2 regions of the Arthrobacter sp. Soil761 genome follow, and region 2 is predicted to be linked to the other one. Evidence: predicted binding sites of a transcription regulator. Region 2 holds the regulator's gene; the other holds the start of a gene.
The links. The regulator HspR, encoded in region 2, represses chaperone genes until heat shock. The targets are predictions, from matches to a motif close to AAGTTGAGTCNNNNNGACTCAACTT.

Region 1: a site for HspR is predicted at 2,819-2,843, ahead of clpB (ATP-dependent chaperone ClpB). Genes of this name have one in related genera too.

What each region holds. Positions count from the first base shown of each region.
Region 1 is NZ_LMSF01000023.1:228,285-237,208, reverse strand. Features, by position in the region: gene modA (molybdate ABC transporter substrate-binding protein) at 1-730, shown strand, start outside; gene ASG79_RS13205 (ABC transporter permease) at 769-1,629, shown strand; gene ASG79_RS13200 (sulfate/molybdate ABC transporter ATP-binding protein) at 1,626-2,711, shown strand; gene clpB (ATP-dependent chaperone ClpB) at 2,873-5,515, shown strand; gene ASG79_RS13190 (septum formation family protein) at 5,562-6,239, opposite strand; gene ASG79_RS23095 (DUF3073 domain-containing protein) at 6,512-6,745, shown strand; gene ASG79_RS13185 (VOC family protein) at 6,872-7,645, shown strand; gene purM (phosphoribosylformylglycinamidine cyclo-ligase) at 7,693-8,838, opposite strand; gene purF (amidophosphoribosyltransferase) at 8,835-8,924, opposite strand, start outside.
Region 2 is NZ_LMSF01000023.1:343,737-352,660, reverse strand. Features, by position in the region: gene ASG79_RS13760 (MMPL family transporter) at 1-417, shown strand, start outside; gene ASG79_RS13755 (NAD-dependent epimerase/dehydratase family protein) at 448-1,377, opposite strand; gene ASG79_RS13750 (TetR/AcrR family transcriptional regulator) at 1,503-2,255, shown strand; gene ASG79_RS13745 (hypothetical protein) at 2,346-2,780, shown strand; gene dnaK (molecular chaperone DnaK) at 3,013-4,890, shown strand; gene ASG79_RS13735 (nucleotide exchange factor GrpE) at 4,894-5,592, shown strand; gene ASG79_RS13730 (DnaJ C-terminal domain-containing protein) at 5,702-6,673, shown strand; gene ASG79_RS13725 (heat shock protein transcriptional repressor HspR) at 6,689-7,114, shown strand; gene ASG79_RS13720 (hypothetical protein) at 7,332-7,718, shown strand; gene ASG79_RS13715 (aldehyde dehydrogenase family protein) at 7,780-8,924, opposite strand, start outside.

The DNA.
Region 1 (8,924 bases), 120 kb from region 2:
CAACAGCGCAGCCGGCTCAGGCGCCAAGCCGGAAGGCACCATCACCGTTTTCGCGGCCGCCTCCCTCAAAGGCACCTTCACCGAACTCGCCCGCACCTTCGAGGCGGAAAACCCCGGCACCACGGTTGCCCTGAGCTTTGCAGGGTCCTCGGACCTGGCCAGCCAGATCAGCCAGGGGGCGCCGGCGGATGTCTTCGCGCCGGCGGACCTGGCCAACATGAAGAAGGTGCAGGACGCCGGGCTGGTGGACGGCGCCGCCAGGAACTTCGCCACCAACACCCTCGCCATCGCAGTAGCGCCGGGCAACCCGGCAGAAATCACCGCACTGAAGGACCTTGCCCGGCCGGGCCTCAAACTGGTCACCTGCGCAAGGCAGGTTCCCTGCGGGACTGCCGCGGCCACGGCCGCGGAGGCGGCCGGAGTGGCGCTGAATCCGGTCAGCGAGGAGAACGCGGTCACGGACGTCCTGGGCAAGGTGGCCTCCGGGGAGGCCGACGCCGGGCTGGTCTACGGCACGGACATCAAGTCCGCCGGGTCCAAGGTGGCCGGGATCCAGTTCCCGGAATCAGGGAGTGCGGTCAACACCTACCCGATCGCCGGCGTCGCCGGCGGCCGGAACAAGGCCGCCGCCCGGGCTTTCCTGGACCTGGTCACCGGTCCGGAAGGCCGGCGCGTCCTCGCTGCAGCGGGGTTTGGGCCGGCCGGAATCGGTGACGGAAGCGTCAAGTGACCCGGGAGCAGGCAGGCAGTCGGCAGCCCTTTCTGCCCATGGTGCGGCGACGCACCCCAAGTCCGGCCTACTCCGGCATCCCCGGCTGGGTCCGCGTGCTGGCCGTCCTGGCCGCCGTCGTCGTCGTGCTTCCGCTGCTGGCGATGGTGCTCCGCGTGGACTGGCCACGGTTCCTTCCGCTGGTGACCTCCGGGCCGTCGCTGACGGCGCTGGGGCTGAGCCTGCGGACCTCGGCCGCCAGCACCCTGCTGTGCATTGTGCTGGGCGTGCCGCTGGCCCTGGTCCTTGCCCGGGGCACCTTCCGCCTGCAGGGGCTGCTGCGCTCGCTGGTGCTCCTGCCGCTGGTCCTTCCTCCTGTGGTGGGCGGCATCGCGCTGCTCTACACGTTCGGCCGGCAGGGGCTGCTGGGGCAGGCGCTGAACGTGCTCGGCCTGCAGATCGCCTTCTCCACCACCGCGGTGGTCCTGGCGCAGACGTTCGTGGCGCTGCCGTTCCTGGTGGTGAGCCTTGAGGGTGCCCTGCGCACCTCGGGCTCCCGGTATGAGGCGGTGGCGGCGACACTGGGTGCCCGGCCCGGCATGGTGTTCCGTCGCGTCACGCTTCCGCTGGTGCTCCCGGGGCTGGCGTCCGGCGCGGTCCTCGCCTTCGCGCGGAGCCTGGGCGAGTTTGGCGCCACGCTGACGTTCGCGGGCAGCCTGCAGGGGGTGACGCGGACCCTGCCGCTGGAAATCTACCTGCAGCGCGAAACGGACCCGGACGCCGCCGTCGCCCTGTCCCTGGTACTCGTGGCCGTCGCCGTGGCGGTGGTTGCCCTTGCATACCGGCGCCCGGCACCGGGCCGTTCCGGGTCAGGCAAAAGGACGACGGCGCCGGCCCCGGCAGGAGGGGGTGTCCGGTGACATTGTCCTTCCACGCAGTGGTGGCCGGGCGCAGCTTCGACGTGGCCCTGAGCGTCCGACCGGGCGAAACCGTGGCCGTCATGGGGCCCAACGGTGCCGGTAAATCAACCCTGCTGGCCGGCATCGCGGGCCTCCTGCGGCCGGACAGCGGCCGGGCCGAACTCAACGGCAGGACCCTCTTTGACCTCGACGGCGGAAAACGTACGTGGGCGGCTCCGCACCGCCGTGGCACCGCCCTGCTGGCCCAGGAACCGCTGCTCTTCCCCCACCTGAATGCCCTGGACAATGTCTCGTTCGGGCCCCGCAGCGCCGGAGTTTCCAAGCGGAATGCGGAGGAGCAGGCGCTGCACTGGCTGGCCGAGGTGGAGGCCGGAGAACTGGCCGGGCGGCGTCCCGCCCAGCTGTCCGGCGGCCAGGCCCAGCGCGTGGCCGTGGCCCGTGCGCTCGCCGCCGACCCCGCCCTCCTCCTGCTCGACGAGCCGCTGGCAGCTCTGGATATCCACTCCGCGCCGCTGCTGCGCCGCCTGTTCAAGCGCGTCCTCGCAGGCCGGCAGGCCATCATCGTGACCCACGACGTACTGGACGCGCTGGTGCTCGCGGACCGGGTGGTCATCCTGGAAAACGGCCGGATCGCGGAGGAAGGCCCCACCCGGGCGGTGCTGGAGCGGCCGCGCAGCTCCTTTGCCGCCGGGCTCGCCGGGCTGAACTTCATTCCGGGCATCCTCGACGGGGCGGGGGTGCGGACCAGCCACGGCCTGCGGATTGCCGGCCACGACGAGGAAGCCGTCCCCGCCGCGGCGTCCGGGGAGCCTGGCCCGCTGCCCAGGGCGGGCGGTCCCGGCGTCGCCGTGTTCCCGCCGTCGGCCGTTTCCGTGTTCCTCGACGATGCGCACGGCAGCCCGCGGAACTCGTTTGCCGTCACCATCACGGACCTCGAGCCGCACGGCGACCAGATCCGCGTCCGGGCCGGCGGCCTGGCCGCGGACATCACCCCTGCTGCCTCCGCCGACCTGGGCCTTGTCCCCGGCATGACGGTGCACTTCGTGGTCAAGGCTGCGGCCGTGTCCGTGTACGGGACCTAGGCGGAGTATGTCCCGGCAGCCGATTGTCCAAGCAGGCCCGGCGGGACCTCCGGCTCTGGACAGCCGTTTCGCCGTGGGCAAACATGGCTAGTGGACGTCGCCGTCCAAAGTTGAGCGTAGTAGACTCAACTTAGTCAACAAGCCCCCGAAAGGAGCTCTCTTTGGACGTCAAATTCACCACCAAGAGCCAGGAGGCTCTTTCCGCCGCGGCAATGAACGCCTCGACGGCCGGCAACCCCCAGGTGGAACCGGCCCACCTCCTCAAGGCGCTGATGGACCAGCGTGAGGGCGTCGCCGTCGCGCTGCTTCGCGCAACCGGCGCCGATCCCGATGCCGTCAGCGTCCAGGCCAGCAGTGCCATCAAGGCACTGCCCGCCACGTCGGGCGGCTCCAGCCAGCAGGCGCAGCTGTCCCGGCCCGCACTGCAGGCCATCCAGCACGCCAAGGAGGAAGCGGACCGTCTGGGCGACAGCTTTGTCTCCACCGAGGTGCTCCTGGTGGGCCTCTCCACCGGCAACGATGCCGCCGCCCGCCTGCTGCGCGACGCCGGCGCCTCCCGCGAGGCACTCCTCGCCGCCCTGCCGGGCGTCCGCGGCGACCGCAAGGTGGACAGCCCGGACCCCGAAAACACCTTCCAGGCGCTCGAGAAGTACGGCACCGACCTCACCGCCATGGCCCGCGCCGGCAAGCTGGACCCCGTGATCGGCCGGGACGCCGAAATCCGGCGCGTTGTCCAGGTCCTGTCCCGCCGCACCAAGAACAACCCGGTGCTCATCGGCGAACCCGGCGTGGGCAAGACCGCCGTGGTGGAAGGCCTGGCCCAGCGGATGGTGGCCGGCGACGTCCCGGAAAGCCTGCGCGGCAAGACCCTCATCTCCCTTGACCTCGGCTCCATGGTGGCCGGCGCCAAGTACCGCGGCGAATTCGAGGAGCGGCTGAAGGCGGTCCTGGAGGAGATCAAGGGCTCAGACGGCCAGATTGTCACCTTCATCGACGAGATCCACACCGTGGTGGGCGCCGGCGCCACCGGCGACTCCTCCATGGACGCCGGCAACATGCTCAAGCCAATGCTGGCCCGTGGCGAGCTGCGGCTGATCGGCGCCACGACGCTGGACGAGTACCGGGAGAACATCGAGAAGGACGCAGCCCTGGAACGCCGCTTCCAGCAGGTGTACGTTGGCGAGCCCAGCGTGGAGGACACCATCGGCATCCTCCGTGGCCTGAAGGAGCGCTACGAGGCGCACCACAAGGTCTCCATCGCCGACTCCGCGCTGGTGGCGGCAGCCACGCTGTCCAACCGCTACATTTCGGGCCGCCAGCTGCCGGACAAGGCCATCGACCTGGTGGACGAGGCCGCGTCCCGGCTGCGCATGGAGATCGACTCCGCCCCGGAGGAGATCGACCAGCTGCGGCGCCAGGTGGACCGGCTCACCATGGAGGAGCTCGCGCTGGAGGGCGAGACCGACGCTGCCTCCGTGGAGCGGCTGGCTGCGCTCCGGGCCGACAAGGCGGACAAGGAGGAGGAGCTCTCCGCGCTCAACGCCCGCTGGGAGGCTGAAAAGGCCGGCCTGAACCGGGTGGGTGACCTGAAGGCCAAGCTCGATGAGCTGCGGTCCGCCGCGGACAAGGCCCAGCGCGAGGGTGACCTGGAGACCGCCTCGCGGATCCTCTACGGGGAAATTCCGGCGCTGGAACGCGAGCTGAACGCCGCTGCCGAAGCGGAGGCTGCCGTGACGGACAAGTCCGTCCAGATGGTGGCGGAGGAAGTGACGGCAGAAGACATCGCGGAGGTCATTTCCGCGTGGACCGGCATCCCGGCCGGCCGCATGCTGCAAGGTGAAAGCCAGAAGCTGCTGCACATGGAGGAGGAGCTCGGCAAGCGCCTCATCGGCCAGGGCAAGGCTGTAGCCGCAGTCTCAGACGCCGTCCGGCGCGCCAGGGCGGGCATCAGTGACCCCAACCGGCCCACGGGTTCCTTCCTGTTCCTGGGCCCCACCGGCGTAGGCAAGACCGAGCTGGCCAAGGCCCTGGCGGACTTCCTGTTCGACGACGAACGCGCCATGGTGCGGATCGACATGTCCGAGTACGGCGAGAAGCACAGCGTCGCCCGGCTGGTCGGGGCGCCTCCGGGATACGTGGGCTACGAGGAAGGCGGGCAGCTGACCGAGGCCGTGCGCCGTCGTCCCTACTCGGTGGTGCTGCTGGACGAAGTGGAGAAGGCGCACCCCGAGGTGTTCGACATCCTCCTGCAGGTGCTCGACGACGGCCGCCTCACCGACGGGCAGGGCCGTACCGTGGACTTCCGCAACGTGATCCTGGTGCTCACCTCCAACCTGGGCAGCCAGTTCCTGGTGGACCAGACGCTGGACGCCGAGGCCAAGCGCAATGCGGTCATGGCCACGGTGAACGCGTCCTTCAAGCCGGAGTTCCTCAACCGGCTCGATGAAGTGGTGCTGTTCGATGCCCTCACGGTGGAGGAGCTGGCGCACATTGTGGAACTGCACGTGGCGGAACTGGGCCGCAGGCTGCACGAGCGCCGGCTCACCCTCGATGTGACCGACAGCGCCAAGGCCTGGCTGGCGCTGTCCGGCTACGACCCCGCCTACGGCGCCCGGCCGCTGCGCCGCCTGGTGCAGCGCGAGATCGGCGACCGGCTGGCCAAGTCCATCCTCGCCGGTGAAATCAGCGACGGCGACACCGTCCTGGTTGATACCGCGCCGGACTTTGGGGAACTGACCGAAGGCAACGTGGACGCGTTGACGGGCGCCCCCAGTTCCGGACTGTCGGTGCGGCGGAAGGACTAGCCGCAGGGCCTCTGAAGCGGGCCGTGCTGCCCTGGCGGGCTGACCGTCAGGGCAGCACGCTCGCGTTAATCACATTGCCGGTGTCTGCCGTGACGTAGCAATCAACCCTGCGGTCGCCGGATTCCCAACTGGTGCTGCTGGGGAAGCTGCGCTGGTAGTTGAGCTGGAAGTTTTTCGCCGCCGGGCCGAGTTTCGCCGCCTGGCAGACTTCCAGTGCCTTGGCCTTGAGCGGCTCCGCCCCCGGGTACTTGGCGCTTTCCGGATAGGTCAAGGTGGCCACCAGCTGGGCCGAATGGCCCGTATCGCAGGGCACCAGCGTGGACGTCAGGGCCTGGGGATCGAAATCCTTGAAGCAGTCACCCAGTGCGTACGCCGGGGGTGCGACCCCTTCGCGGGGAAGGGGTTGGGGAGTGGCTGGCGGGGTGACCGCGGTTTGCAGCACGCCCTGTGCGTCATTCTTTGCCGCATCGGTGCCAGGCGAGGAGTTCAACCAGACGGCAAGCCACACCAGTGAGCCGGCAACGGCAAGGATAACGACGACCAGAAACGCCTTCCACAGGGCAGGCTTCCTGTTGGTGTGTTTTTCCGGCGCAGGATCATGGCGCGGCTGGGACCAGGTAACGGATTCCGGGGCGGGGGCTGAACCGGTCCCACTGTGGATCTTCGGCAGGCTTCCGGTCCGCGGAGGCGAAGCGGGTTTCGGCGGGATGTCCTGGTGGTTCACGGGTGCGCATCCTCCTGGGTTTTGGTGCCACGGCTCGCCAACGGCCAGATAAAATCGGCAGTTCTTAAGCGACTCTACCGAAGAAAAATGCCGGAATCCCGCGGGAGGAGGTGCATCATGGTACCCCACCCGGCCGTCCGGGGCGCCGGGCGGCAAGCGGGGCCCGCCGAAAGCATGTAATCTAGGTGTACGACAAATTGACCAAACATTCCGGGGCCTCACCGATCGCCAAGGTGACCACCTCCGGTCCAAGTACAAAAGGGGGTCACGCCATGGGGCGCGGCCGTCAAAAGGCAAAAGCTACCAAGCAGGCTCGGGACATTAAGTACTACTCCCCGAACACTGACTACTCGGCACTTCAGCGTGAGCTGACGGGCCCTGGAAGTCGTTCAACGAGCCATTACTCGAATGAACCGGTCGAACCGGACTATTCGGCTTATGTGGATAAGTACGCGGATGATTTGGATGACGATGACGACGAGGTAGACAACCGTCGCATCGGCTAGTTGTCGCAAGCCTGCTGTGGCCCCTGGCCCGGCTGCTGTGGCGCCGCTTACGTCATGGAGCCCGCTGCCCCACCGAATTACCGGCAGGGCAGCGGGCTTTCCGTGTTTGGTTGGTAACCTGACCGCATGACTGTTCGGACCACGTACGCCAGCGGCGAGCCCTGCTGGGCGGATCTCCAGACCCCCGATGTTGATGCCGCCAAAGATTTCTACGGCCGCCTGTTCGGCTGGACCTACCAGGACTTCCCCACTCCGGACGGCCGCAGCTACGCGCAGGCCTTTGTCCGCGGGCAGTTGGTGGCCACCATTGCGCCGCAAAATCCCTTGCAGCTTGAGGACGGCACCGCTGCCGAGTGGAACGTCTACTTTGCGGCCGCAGATGCCGCGGACCTGCTCCAGGAAGCGGGCCATGCCGGCGGAACCGCCCAGTTCGGGCCTGAGACGGTGGGCGACACCGGGGTGCTGGGCTTTTTGGCCCCTCCCGGCGGCGGAACCACCGGGATCTGGCAGGCAGGTACCCACTTCGGCAGCCGGCTCTTCAACGAGCCGGGCGCCTTGGCCTGGGCTGAGCTCTTTACACCCGAGCCGCAGGCCGCCATCGGCTTCTTCCAGCAGCTTTTCGGCCATGAAGTCACCGAGTACCCCCAGGACGACGGCGGCAGCTACAGCACGCTGCTCATCGACGGCAGCGAGGTGGCCGGCATCGTTCCTGCCGACGAAGGCGAGGAAGCGGACTGGCAGATCTACTTTGGCGCGGCAGATATTGCCGCGGCGGCAGCGGCCGCCCTGGCAGCAGGCGGCGAAGTCCTGGTGGAGCCGGATGACCGTCCCACGGTGGGATCACTGGCCACCATCGAGGACCCGCAGGGCGGTGTGCTGAACCTCATCCAGGTCGCTTAAAAGTGGAGGCTCCCCACCGCGTGCAGTGGGGAGCCTCCAGCAGTTGGCTAGGCGTAGGCGTTGACCAGGCGGACAGCGCCGCCGTCCACGCCCTTGGCGCCCTGGACGTAATCCGGGCCGGACTTCAGGATGGAGTCCGAATCCTCGGTGACCGTGCCCATGATCCAGGACGGCAGGCCCCGGTCGTTCAGGCGGGCAACGGCGGCGTCGGCAGCTTGGGGCGACACGATGGCCACCATGCCCACGCCAAGGTTCAGGGTGCGCTCGAGGTCCGCCAGGGGCACGTTGCCCAGCTCCGAGACCAGCTTGAAGATGGCCGGCAGTTCCCAGGTGGCGCGGTCCACGGTGGCCACGAGGCCCTGGGGGAGGACGCGGGCCAGGTTGGCGGCCAGGCCGCCGCCGGTGACGTGGCTGAAGCCGTGAACAGCCGCTTTGGCGCTGACCGGGAAGGTGCGGGCCAGGTCCAGGCAATCGGCCGCGTAGACGCGGGTGGGTTCCAGGAGTTCCTCACCCAGGGTGCGGCCCAGTTCGGACACCTGGCGGTCCAGGGCCCAGCCGGCGTGGTTGATGACGCGGCGGACCAGCGAGTAGCCGTTGGAGTGGAGGCCGGAAGAGGCCATGCCGATCACGACGTCGCCCGCACGGACGCGGTCCGGTCCCAGCAGGGCATCGGCCTCGACCACGCCGGTGGCTGCGCCGGCAACGTCGTATTCGTGCTCGCCCAGCAGGCCCGGGTGCTCGGCAGTCTCGCCGCCCACCAGGGCGGTGCCGGCCACGGAGCAGGCGGCCGCGATGCCGCGGACAATGCCCGCGATGCGTTCCGGGACCACCTTGCCGCAGGCGATGTAGTCGGTCATGTAGAGCGGCTCGGCGCCTACCACCACGATGTCATCCACCACCATGCCCACAAGGTCGAACCCGATGGTGTCGTGGATGTCCATGGCCTGGGCGATGGCAACCTTGGTGCCCACGCCGTCGGTGGACGTGGCCAGCAGCGGCCTCTTGTAGGTCAGCAGCCGGGAAACGTCGTAAAGGCCGGCGAAGCCGCCCACCCCGCCGATCACCGAGGAGTTGTGGGTTGCCTTGACGGCACCCTTCATGAGCTCGACGGCGCGGTCCCCGGCTTCAACGTCCACGCCTGCGGAGGCGTAGGTGATGCCGGAGTTGTTTGCGGCGGGGCTAACGGAAGTCATACGGACTCTTTCTTATCGGCGCTGGTGGCGGCGGGTACGTCGGGCACAAGGTCGGCTTCGGTCAGCAGGTTCTCGAATTCTGAGTC
Region 2 (8,924 bases):
GATGCGACGGTTCCGCTGTTTGGCTTTGTGTTCCTGGTGGCCCTGGGCGTGGACTACAACATCTTCCTGATGAGCCGGGTCCGTGAAGAGTCGCTCAAGCACGGCACCCGGCCCGGCATACTCCGTGGCCTGGTGGTGACTGGAGGGGTCATCACCTCCGCGGGCGTGGTGCTCGCGGCCACATTTGCAGCGCTTGGCGTCATTCCCATCATGTTCCTGGTGCAGCTGGCGTTCATAGTGGCGTTCGGTGTGCTGCTGGACACCGTTCTGGTGCGCTCGCTGCTGGTGCCGGCCCTGGCCTACGACATCGGACCGAAGATCTGGTGGCCCAGCAAGCTGGGGCGCGCGGACGGCGGGAATGCAGCCCGGCCGCGGGAGCCCGGCGTCGAGCCGCTGGAAGAAGTGCCCAGCCGCTGACCCTGCGCCAAAGCGCTAAACCTCGGAGCACTAACCCTGCTGCCGCCACCAGTCCACGGTGGCGGCAGCAGCCGTTTCCAGCGGAGTCGGACCGACTTCCAGGGCAGCCTGGGACGCGGCCGAGTCCATGATGAACGGCCGCTCAAACTGGTACAGCATCTCGGCCAGCTCGCGGGCGTCGGTTGAGAGCATCCCGGCGGTGCGGAGGGTCCAGCCGGGCAGGGTGCGCACCTTGGGCGCCGGCCGTCCTGCCGCGGCGGCGAAGGCGTGGGCCAGCTCCATCTGGGTAAGGGCCGGACCCGTGGGGGCGTGCCATACGGCATTCCAGGCGGAGGGCCTGTCCGCCGCCGCGATCATCGCCGTGGCCAGGTCCGGGACGTACGTGAACGAGTGCGGCTGCCGTGAGCTGCCCACCACGCTGACGTTCTTCCCCGCCAGGATGGGCACCACCATGCGCTCCCCGCCGTGCGCCATCCGGACGCGGGGACCAAAAAAGTCGCCTGCCACCACGCTCACCGTTGGCGTTGTGGCGGCCTCGCGGGCCCGGAGCAGCTCCGTCCGCACCCCGCGTTTGCCGCCCGCAGCGTGGCGCGGGCTGCCCTCCGTCATCACGCTGTCCGGCTCGCTGTAGGAGTAGAGGCTTTCCGGGAATACGACGACGGCACCCGCTTGGTGCGCCGCAGTGAGGACCGCCTGCTCGGCGGCGGGAAGCTCCGCCCGCCATGCCGCGGCGGTGTACGCCGAGCCGTGGATGCAGTGGAAGACTGCCCGGGCGCCGGCCAGGGCTGATCGCAGAACCTCGGGATCCTTCGCATCACCGGCCATGAGCTCGATCAGCGGGTGCTGTGGTCCGCTGCCCGACCGCGTGAGGACGCGCACCTGCCGTCCCAGGTCTGCCAACTGTTCGGCCACCGTCCACCCCACCGGTCCCGCTCCGGTTACTACGTACACATCTGCCATTGTGGCCTCCTTGTTCCTTTCCGAGAGCACCGCTCTCGGGAAACAGCATGACCCCATACGCCGGCTAAGTCAAGAGCGGTGCTCTCTTTTGATTCCGGCGCTCTCGTTTATGGCATGCTGGACCCGTGACTGACGTCGAAAAAACAGCCGGCACTGTTGTCCGCCCCCTCACCCCGCGGCAACGGGCAAGGGCGCAAACCGTGGCGGATATCGTCCGCCTGGGGCGGCAGCACCTGGCAACGCACGGTGCGGCCGCTCTCTCCCTGCGGGCGGTGGCGAGGGACCTCGGGGTGGTGTCCTCCGCGGTCTACCGCTATGTGGAGAGCCGGGACGAGCTCCTGACCTTGTTGCTGATAGACGCCTTCGGCGAGCTTGGGGACGCGGTGGACGCCGCCGTCGCCCAAGCGCCGGAGGATGACCACACTGCCCGCTTCCGGGCGCTGGGCCGCGCGGTCCGGGAATGGGCCCTGCGCGAGCCTGCCAGCTACGCGCTCCTTTTTGGCAGCCCCGTGCCCGGCTACAGCGCCCCGGCGGAGCGCACGACGGGCCCGGGCACCAGGGTCATCGTCAGCCTCATCGGCATCCTGGACGCAGCTTCCCGGGCAGGGCAGCTGGCAGTTCCGGCCGAAGGCGCACCGCAACTGCCGCCAACCCTGGGCAGGGACCTTGCCGCCATCCGTTCCGAGTTTGGCCTGGACCTTCCGGAGGAACTGGTGGCGAGGGGTGTCCTGGTGTGGAGCTCCCTCTTTGGTGCGGTCAGCTTCGAGGTGTTCAACCAGTACGGGCCGGATACCTTCCATGCGCCCGCTGACCTCTTCGACCATCACCTCGCCGTCCTGGCAGGCATCGCCGGCCTGCCGGCAGGGGCCTCCCGATAGGTGCCGGCGAAGCCCTGTTGGTGCGCGCGGGCCGTCGATAGACTGCCAGTGCGCCCGCATGGACGCGGAGCCTCGAAGGAGAGATGCACCATGACCGAGAACCCTGAAGTTGCAGCCGAGGAGCCCCGCAAGGGAAGCAGCGCACCCGGACTGGAGGGTGAAGGCGGGCAGTACGTGGATGGTGACTATGGCGATGCCGGAGCCGTGGAAAGGCCGGCGGGTGAACGGGACGACCAGTATCCGGAAGGCAACTACGGCGATGCCGGAACAGTTGGGGCCCCTGCCGGAGGTGCGGGCGAAGGCGGGCAATACGTGGACGCGGACCATGGCGCCGCCGGTACCGTCAACGGGCCCGGGCGGGACCTTGCCGACGGCGAATACGAGGAAGGCGACTACGGGGAGGCCGGCACAGCCGGCGGCGCCCGAACAGAGGAGGCCGTGCGTGAAGGGCTTACCGACCGCCAGGTCCAGGCGACGGCGGAAGAGCGCGGCCCGCTGCACGGCGATCGGGACACGGAGCGCTGAGTAGCCCGGCGCCGCGTTCTCCTAAAGCGAACCCGCCTTCCGGCGTCGTAATTCTGCGCGCAAAAGCCCGGAAATCCAAGGAATACCGCGGCTGTTATCCGGCGCGGCTCCAAAGTTGAGCGGACTGCACTCAACTTTGGATTGACATCGGTGGCGCCCTGAGTAAAGTTGAGTGCAGAACGCTCAATGCTTAGGGCGCCAACCAGTTTCCAAGGAAAGAAGGAAGCAACACATGTCACGTGCAGTAGGTATCGACCTCGGAACCACCAACTCCGTCGTCTCCGTTCTCGAAGGTGGCGAGCCCACCGTTATTGCCAACGCCGAGGGTGGCCGCACCACGCCGTCGGTCGTTGCATTCTCCAAGTCCGGCGAGGTCCTGGTTGGCGAAATCGCCAAGCGCCAGGCCGTCAACAACATCGAGCGCACCATCGCTTCAGTCAAGCGCCACATGGGCACCGACTGGAAGGTGGACATCGACGCCAAGAAGTACACCCCGCAGGAAATTTCCGCGCGTATCCTCATGAAGCTGAAGAACGACGCCGAGTCCTACCTGGGTGAAAAGGTCACCGACGCCGTCATCACCGTCCCGGCCTACTTCAACGACGCCGAGCGCCAGGCCACCAAGGAAGCCGGCGAAATCGCAGGCCTGAACGTCCTGCGCATCGTCAACGAGCCCACCGCCGCGGCACTGGCCTACGGCCTCGACAAGGGCAAGGAAGACGAACTCATCCTGGTCTTCGACCTCGGTGGCGGCACCTTCGACGTCTCCCTGCTGGAAGTCGGCAAGGACGAAGACAACTTCTCCACCATCCAGGTCCGCGCCACCGCCGGTGACAACCGCCTGGGCGGCGACGACTGGGACCAGCGCGTCGTTGACTACCTGCTGAACCAGCTCAAGGTGAAGGGCATCGACCTCTCCAAGGACAAGATCGCCCTTCAGCGCCTCCGCGAAGCAGCTGAGCAGGCCAAGAAGGAACTCTCCTCCTCCACCAGCACCAACGTCTCGCTCCAGTACCTCTCCGTCACCCCCGACGGCCCGGTCCACCTGGACGAGCAGCTGACCCGCGCCAAGTTCCAGGACCTCACCAAGGACCTGCTGGAGCGCACCAAGAAGCCGTTCCACGACGTCATCAAGGAAGCCGGCATCAAGCTCTCCGACATCAACCACATCGTGCTGGTGGGCGGTTCAACCCGTATGCCCGCCGTCTACGACCTCGTGAAGGAACTGGCCGGCGGCAAGGAGCCCAACAAGGGCGTGAACCCGGACGAGGTCGTCGCAGTCGGTGCAGCCCTGCAGGCCGGCGTGCTGAAGGGTGAGCGCAAGGACGTCCTCCTGATCGACGTCACCCCGCTGTCCCTCGGCATCGAAACCAAGGGTGGCGTGATGACGCACCTGATCGAGCGCAACACCGCCATCCCCACCAAGCGGTCCGAGACCTTCACCACGGCGGATGACAACCAGCCGTCCGTGGCCATCCAGGTCTTCCAGGGCGAGCGCGAGTTCACCCGCGACAACAAACCGCTGGGCACGTTCGAACTCACCGGCATCGCCCCGGCACCGCGCGGTATTCCGCAGATCGAGGTCACCTTCGACATCGACGCGAACGGCATTGTGCACGTCTCCGCCAAGGACAAGGGCACCGGCAAGGAGCAGTCCATGACCATCACCGGTGGCTCCAGCCTCTCCAAGGAAGACATCGACCGGATGGTCCGCGACGCCGAGGAGCACGCAGCCGAGGACAAGGCGCGCCGCGAGGCAACCGACACCCGCAACACGGCCGAGCAGCTTGCCTACTCCGTGGACAAGCTGATCGCCGACAACGCGGACAAGCTGCCCGAAGAGGTCAAGACCGAGGTCCAGGCCGACGTCGACAGCCTCAAGAAGGCCCTTGAGGGCACCGACGACGCCGCTGTGAAGTCCGCGTTCGAGAAGCTGCAGGCTTCCCAGACCAAGCTGGGCGAGGCCATCTACGCCCAGGCCGGTTCGCCGGACGGCGCAGGCGCTGCAGGTGCTGCAGGTGCTGAAGGTGCCGCCGGAGCTTCGGCAGGTTCCAAGGACGAGGACATCGTCGACGCCGAAATCATCGACGAAGACGAAGCGAAGAAGTAACCCATGCCGCACCACGGTAACGAGGAAGAGCACAACACATCCGCAAGCCAGCAGAACACGCAGGGCAACGGCCAGGAGCCCGTCATTCGGGACAACCGCAAGGTTGACCCGGTGACCGGGCAGGCCCGGCACCCCGGGGGCGGCCAGTCCGCTCCGGGGGCCGGTTCCCGGGCCGGGGCAGCAGATTCCGACGGCGACGCGCTGGCCCAGGCCGAGGAGATTCTCAACGGCGTGGACGTGCCGGCCGAGGAATCCGTGGCCCAGGGTGCGCCCGCAGGGTCCGCCGGCGCCGAGGCAGCCGAACTGCGCAACGACCTGCTCCGCCTTCAGGCTGAGTACGTCAACTACCGCAAGCGCGTTGAACGCGACCGTGCCGTGGCAGGGGAAATGGCCGTCATCGGCGTCCTGAATTCCCTGCTCCCGGTTCTGGACGACGTCGACGCCGCACGGCAGCACGGTGACCTCACCGACGGCCCCTTCGCCGCGATCGCCACCAAACTGGAGAACGCGCTGAAGACCTACGGCCTGGTCCGCATCGACGAAACCGGCGTGGAGTTCGATCCCACGATCCACGAAGCCCTGATCCAGCAGCCCGGCGAGGACATCGAGGTTGACACCGTCAGCCAGGTCCTCCGCTCCGGCTACAAGTCAGGCGACCGTGTCCTCCGCGCAGCCCAGGTGATCGTGGCCGTCCCGGCTTAGTTGCCCCTCGCCTCCGCGGATGAGGGGGTCCCGCCCGGGCCCCCTCATCCGCTCCGGCGTTCAGCGGTAATCTCGCCCTAACGCTTTTGTACTTTGAAAGGAAACGCCATTGGCTAGCCAGGATTGGGTGGACAAGGACTTTTACAAGATCCTTGGTGTTGCCAAGGACGCTTCCGACGCCGACATCAAGAAGGCCTACCGGAAGCTTGCGCGGCAGCACCACCCTGATACGAATGCGGGGAACGCCGCTTCCGAGAGGAAGTTCAAGGACATCTCCGAGGCTTATTCGGTGCTTTCGGATCCGGATGAGCGCCAGCAGTATGACGCCATCCGGGCCATGGGCAGCGGGGCCCGCTTTGCTCCCGGCGGCGCCGGCGCCCCCAACGGCGGGTTTGAGGACATGTTCGGCGGCCTGTTCACCGGCAATACCGGACGGCACGCCGGTGGTTTCAATCCCTCCGCCGGCGGCATCCCGCCCGAGTTCGCCGACCTCTTCGGCGGCTTCGGCGGCGCCCCCGGATTCCAGCGCGCCCCGCAGAAGGGCGCCGACCGGACCGCGTCGACCAGCATCTCCTTTGCCGGCTCCATCCGCGGCACCACCATCGGCCTGCGTGAACCCAGCGGCGAGGTCATCGATGTCCGGGTTCCCGCGGGTATCAAGGACGGCCAGAAGGTCCGCGTGCGTGGCAAGGGCCAGCCCGGTCCCGCCGGCAATGGTGACCTGGTGGTCTCCGTGTCGGTCCAGCCACATGCGTTTTACACGCGCGACGGCGACAACCTCCGGATCCACGTCCCCGTCACCTTCCCGGAGGCTGCTTTGGGCGCGGACATCGAAGTTCCCACCATCGACGGCGACAAGGTCAAGGTCCGCGTCCCGGCAGGCACGCCGTCCGGCCGTACCCTGCGGGTCAAGGGCAAAGGCGTCAAGACGCCCAAGGCCACCGGCGACCTGCTGGTGACGATCGACGTCGCGGTTCCCAAGAATCTCAACAAGGACGCCGAAGCTGCGGTCAAGGCGTTCGCCGAGGCCACGTCGTCGGCGGACGTTCGCGAGGGCCTGGCAGCCAAGGCCCGGCTCTAGGCGCGGAGGTGAGGCGTGGACATCAATGCTGACCAGCCGATCTTTGTGATTTCGGTGGCGGCAGAGCTGGCGGACATGCACCCCCAGACCCTGCGGCAGTACGACAGGCTTGGCATCGTCAAGCCCAGCCGTGCCCCTGGAAAGTCCCGGCGCTATTCGCAGCGTGACGTGAACATGCTGCGGGAAGTGCAGCGGCTGTCGCACGAAGGTGTGTCGCTGGAGGGGATCAAGCGCATCCTGGAACTCGAAAACCAGGTGGCAGCCCTCCAGAGCCGGATCGCTGAACTCACCGAGGAACTCGGGCGGCGGCCGCGTTCCGTGGATTCGCGCATCTTCGCCGCCGGCGCCGCGGGCGATGTGGTGAGCCTGGCCCGTGGCCAGCGCCCACGGCCCCGGTCACAGGCGGTCATGCTGTGGCGGCCCCGGGCGATCGGACAATAAGTGCCCTCGGACAATAACCGGATGCCGGAGAGCAGGTAGCGTTTTCCCGGTGCCCCGGACAAATATGAGTACCCGCTACTCGTGACGGAAAAGCCCCCTGGAATTTGAATGGAACCATCGCCGGATCAGCGGCGATGGTTCCGCAATTTCTGGGGGTTTTCGTGTTTAAGGTTCTCAGCGAAGCTGCTTCAACCCGGGTCCGGCCATGAGCCCGGGGATGGAATCCGTGGCCGCGTTCAGCAGCTCCTTGCCGGGGCAGATCCTGCTGGCCATCGGGCAGACCATTGTTGTGGTCTGCGTCTGCTTTGACATGGTCCGTGAATTGTCCGTCCCGCGGTCCCACCGGCGTTACGTGGCCAGCACCGTCTTCCGTACCCTGGCGATCCCGTCGATCGTGGCCAATGCCATGACCGTCTTCATCGCCCTGGTGGTGTCCTCCTGGGTGGACGTGGTGATGGGCATGTTTGTCCTGGTGGCCATTGTTTTCCGGTTCCACCACAACCAGGACGAGGACAACTGGTGGAAGGGCAAGGGCAAGAAACTTGCCCGGTGGGCCCGCCGGCAGTTCGCCGGCCGGACGTCCACGGCCCCGGCCATGGGGTAGCGCCGCGAAGCCCCGGGAGCCCGGCGCCGGCAACCTTGCGTGCCGGGCTCCCGCGTCAACATCAGCCGTTGATCACCTGCGGTACGCCCAGGGCCTTGAGGCCCTCCACGCCGAATTCCACGCCGTAGCCGGACTGCTTGGCGCCGCCGAACGGGATGCGCGGGTCCACGGCGCCGTGCCGGTTGATCCACACGGTTCCGGCCTGGATGCGGGCCGCGACCTCCCGGGCTGCTTCCAGGTTGGGGGACCAGACGGAGGCGCCCAGGCCGACGTCGAGCCCGTTCGCCTTTTCCACCGCCTCGTCGATGCTGCTGTAGCGGATGATCGGCAGGGCGGGGCCGAACTGTTCCTCGGCCACCAGCGGGTTGTCGTTGTCGATGTCCGCCACCAGGGTGGTGGGGTAGAAGTAGCCGGGCTGGCTGGTATCCGGGTTCCCGCCCAGCAGGACGCGTGCCCCGGAAGCCTTGGCCGCCTCCACGAGGGTGGCCACGACGTCGTACTGCGCCTTGTTCTGCAGCGGTCCCAGCACGTTGTTCTCGTCCAGGCCGTTGCCCATGGGCATCTGCTTGGCGACCGCCACGAGCTCGTCACAAACGGCGTCGTAGATGTCGTCGTGGACGTAGAGGCGCTTGAGCGCGGCGCAGGTCTGGCCGGTGTTGAGGAAGGCGCCCCAGAAGATGTCCGTGGCGATGGCCTTGGGGTCGGCGTCGGGCAGGACAATGCCGGCGTCGTTGCCCCCAAGTTCCAGGGTGAGCCGCTTGACGGTGTCGGCGGAGGACTTGATGATGGCGCGGCCGCCGGCGGTGGAGCCGGTAAACATGATCTTGCCGATCGCCGGGTGGTCGGTGAGGCGGGCGCCCACCTCGCGGCCGCAGGACACCACGGACAGGATGCCTTCGGGGAGTTCCTCGTTGAGGACCTTGACCAGCGCCAGCACGGAGAGCGGAGTGTTGCCGGAGGGCTTGACGACGACGGTGTTGCCCATGCGCAGGGCCGGCGCCAGCTGCCAGACGGCGATCATCATGGGCCAGTTCCACGGACCGATCGCCCCGACCACGCCGATGGGCCGGTAATGCAGCTCGGCGCGGGTCTCACCGTCGTCCACGATGGTTTCCGGTTCCAGCGGCAGGCCGGCCGTGGCGCGGAGCCAGGCGACGCAGGCGCCCACTTCGAAGCGGGCGTTTGGACCGTTCAGCGGTTTGCCCT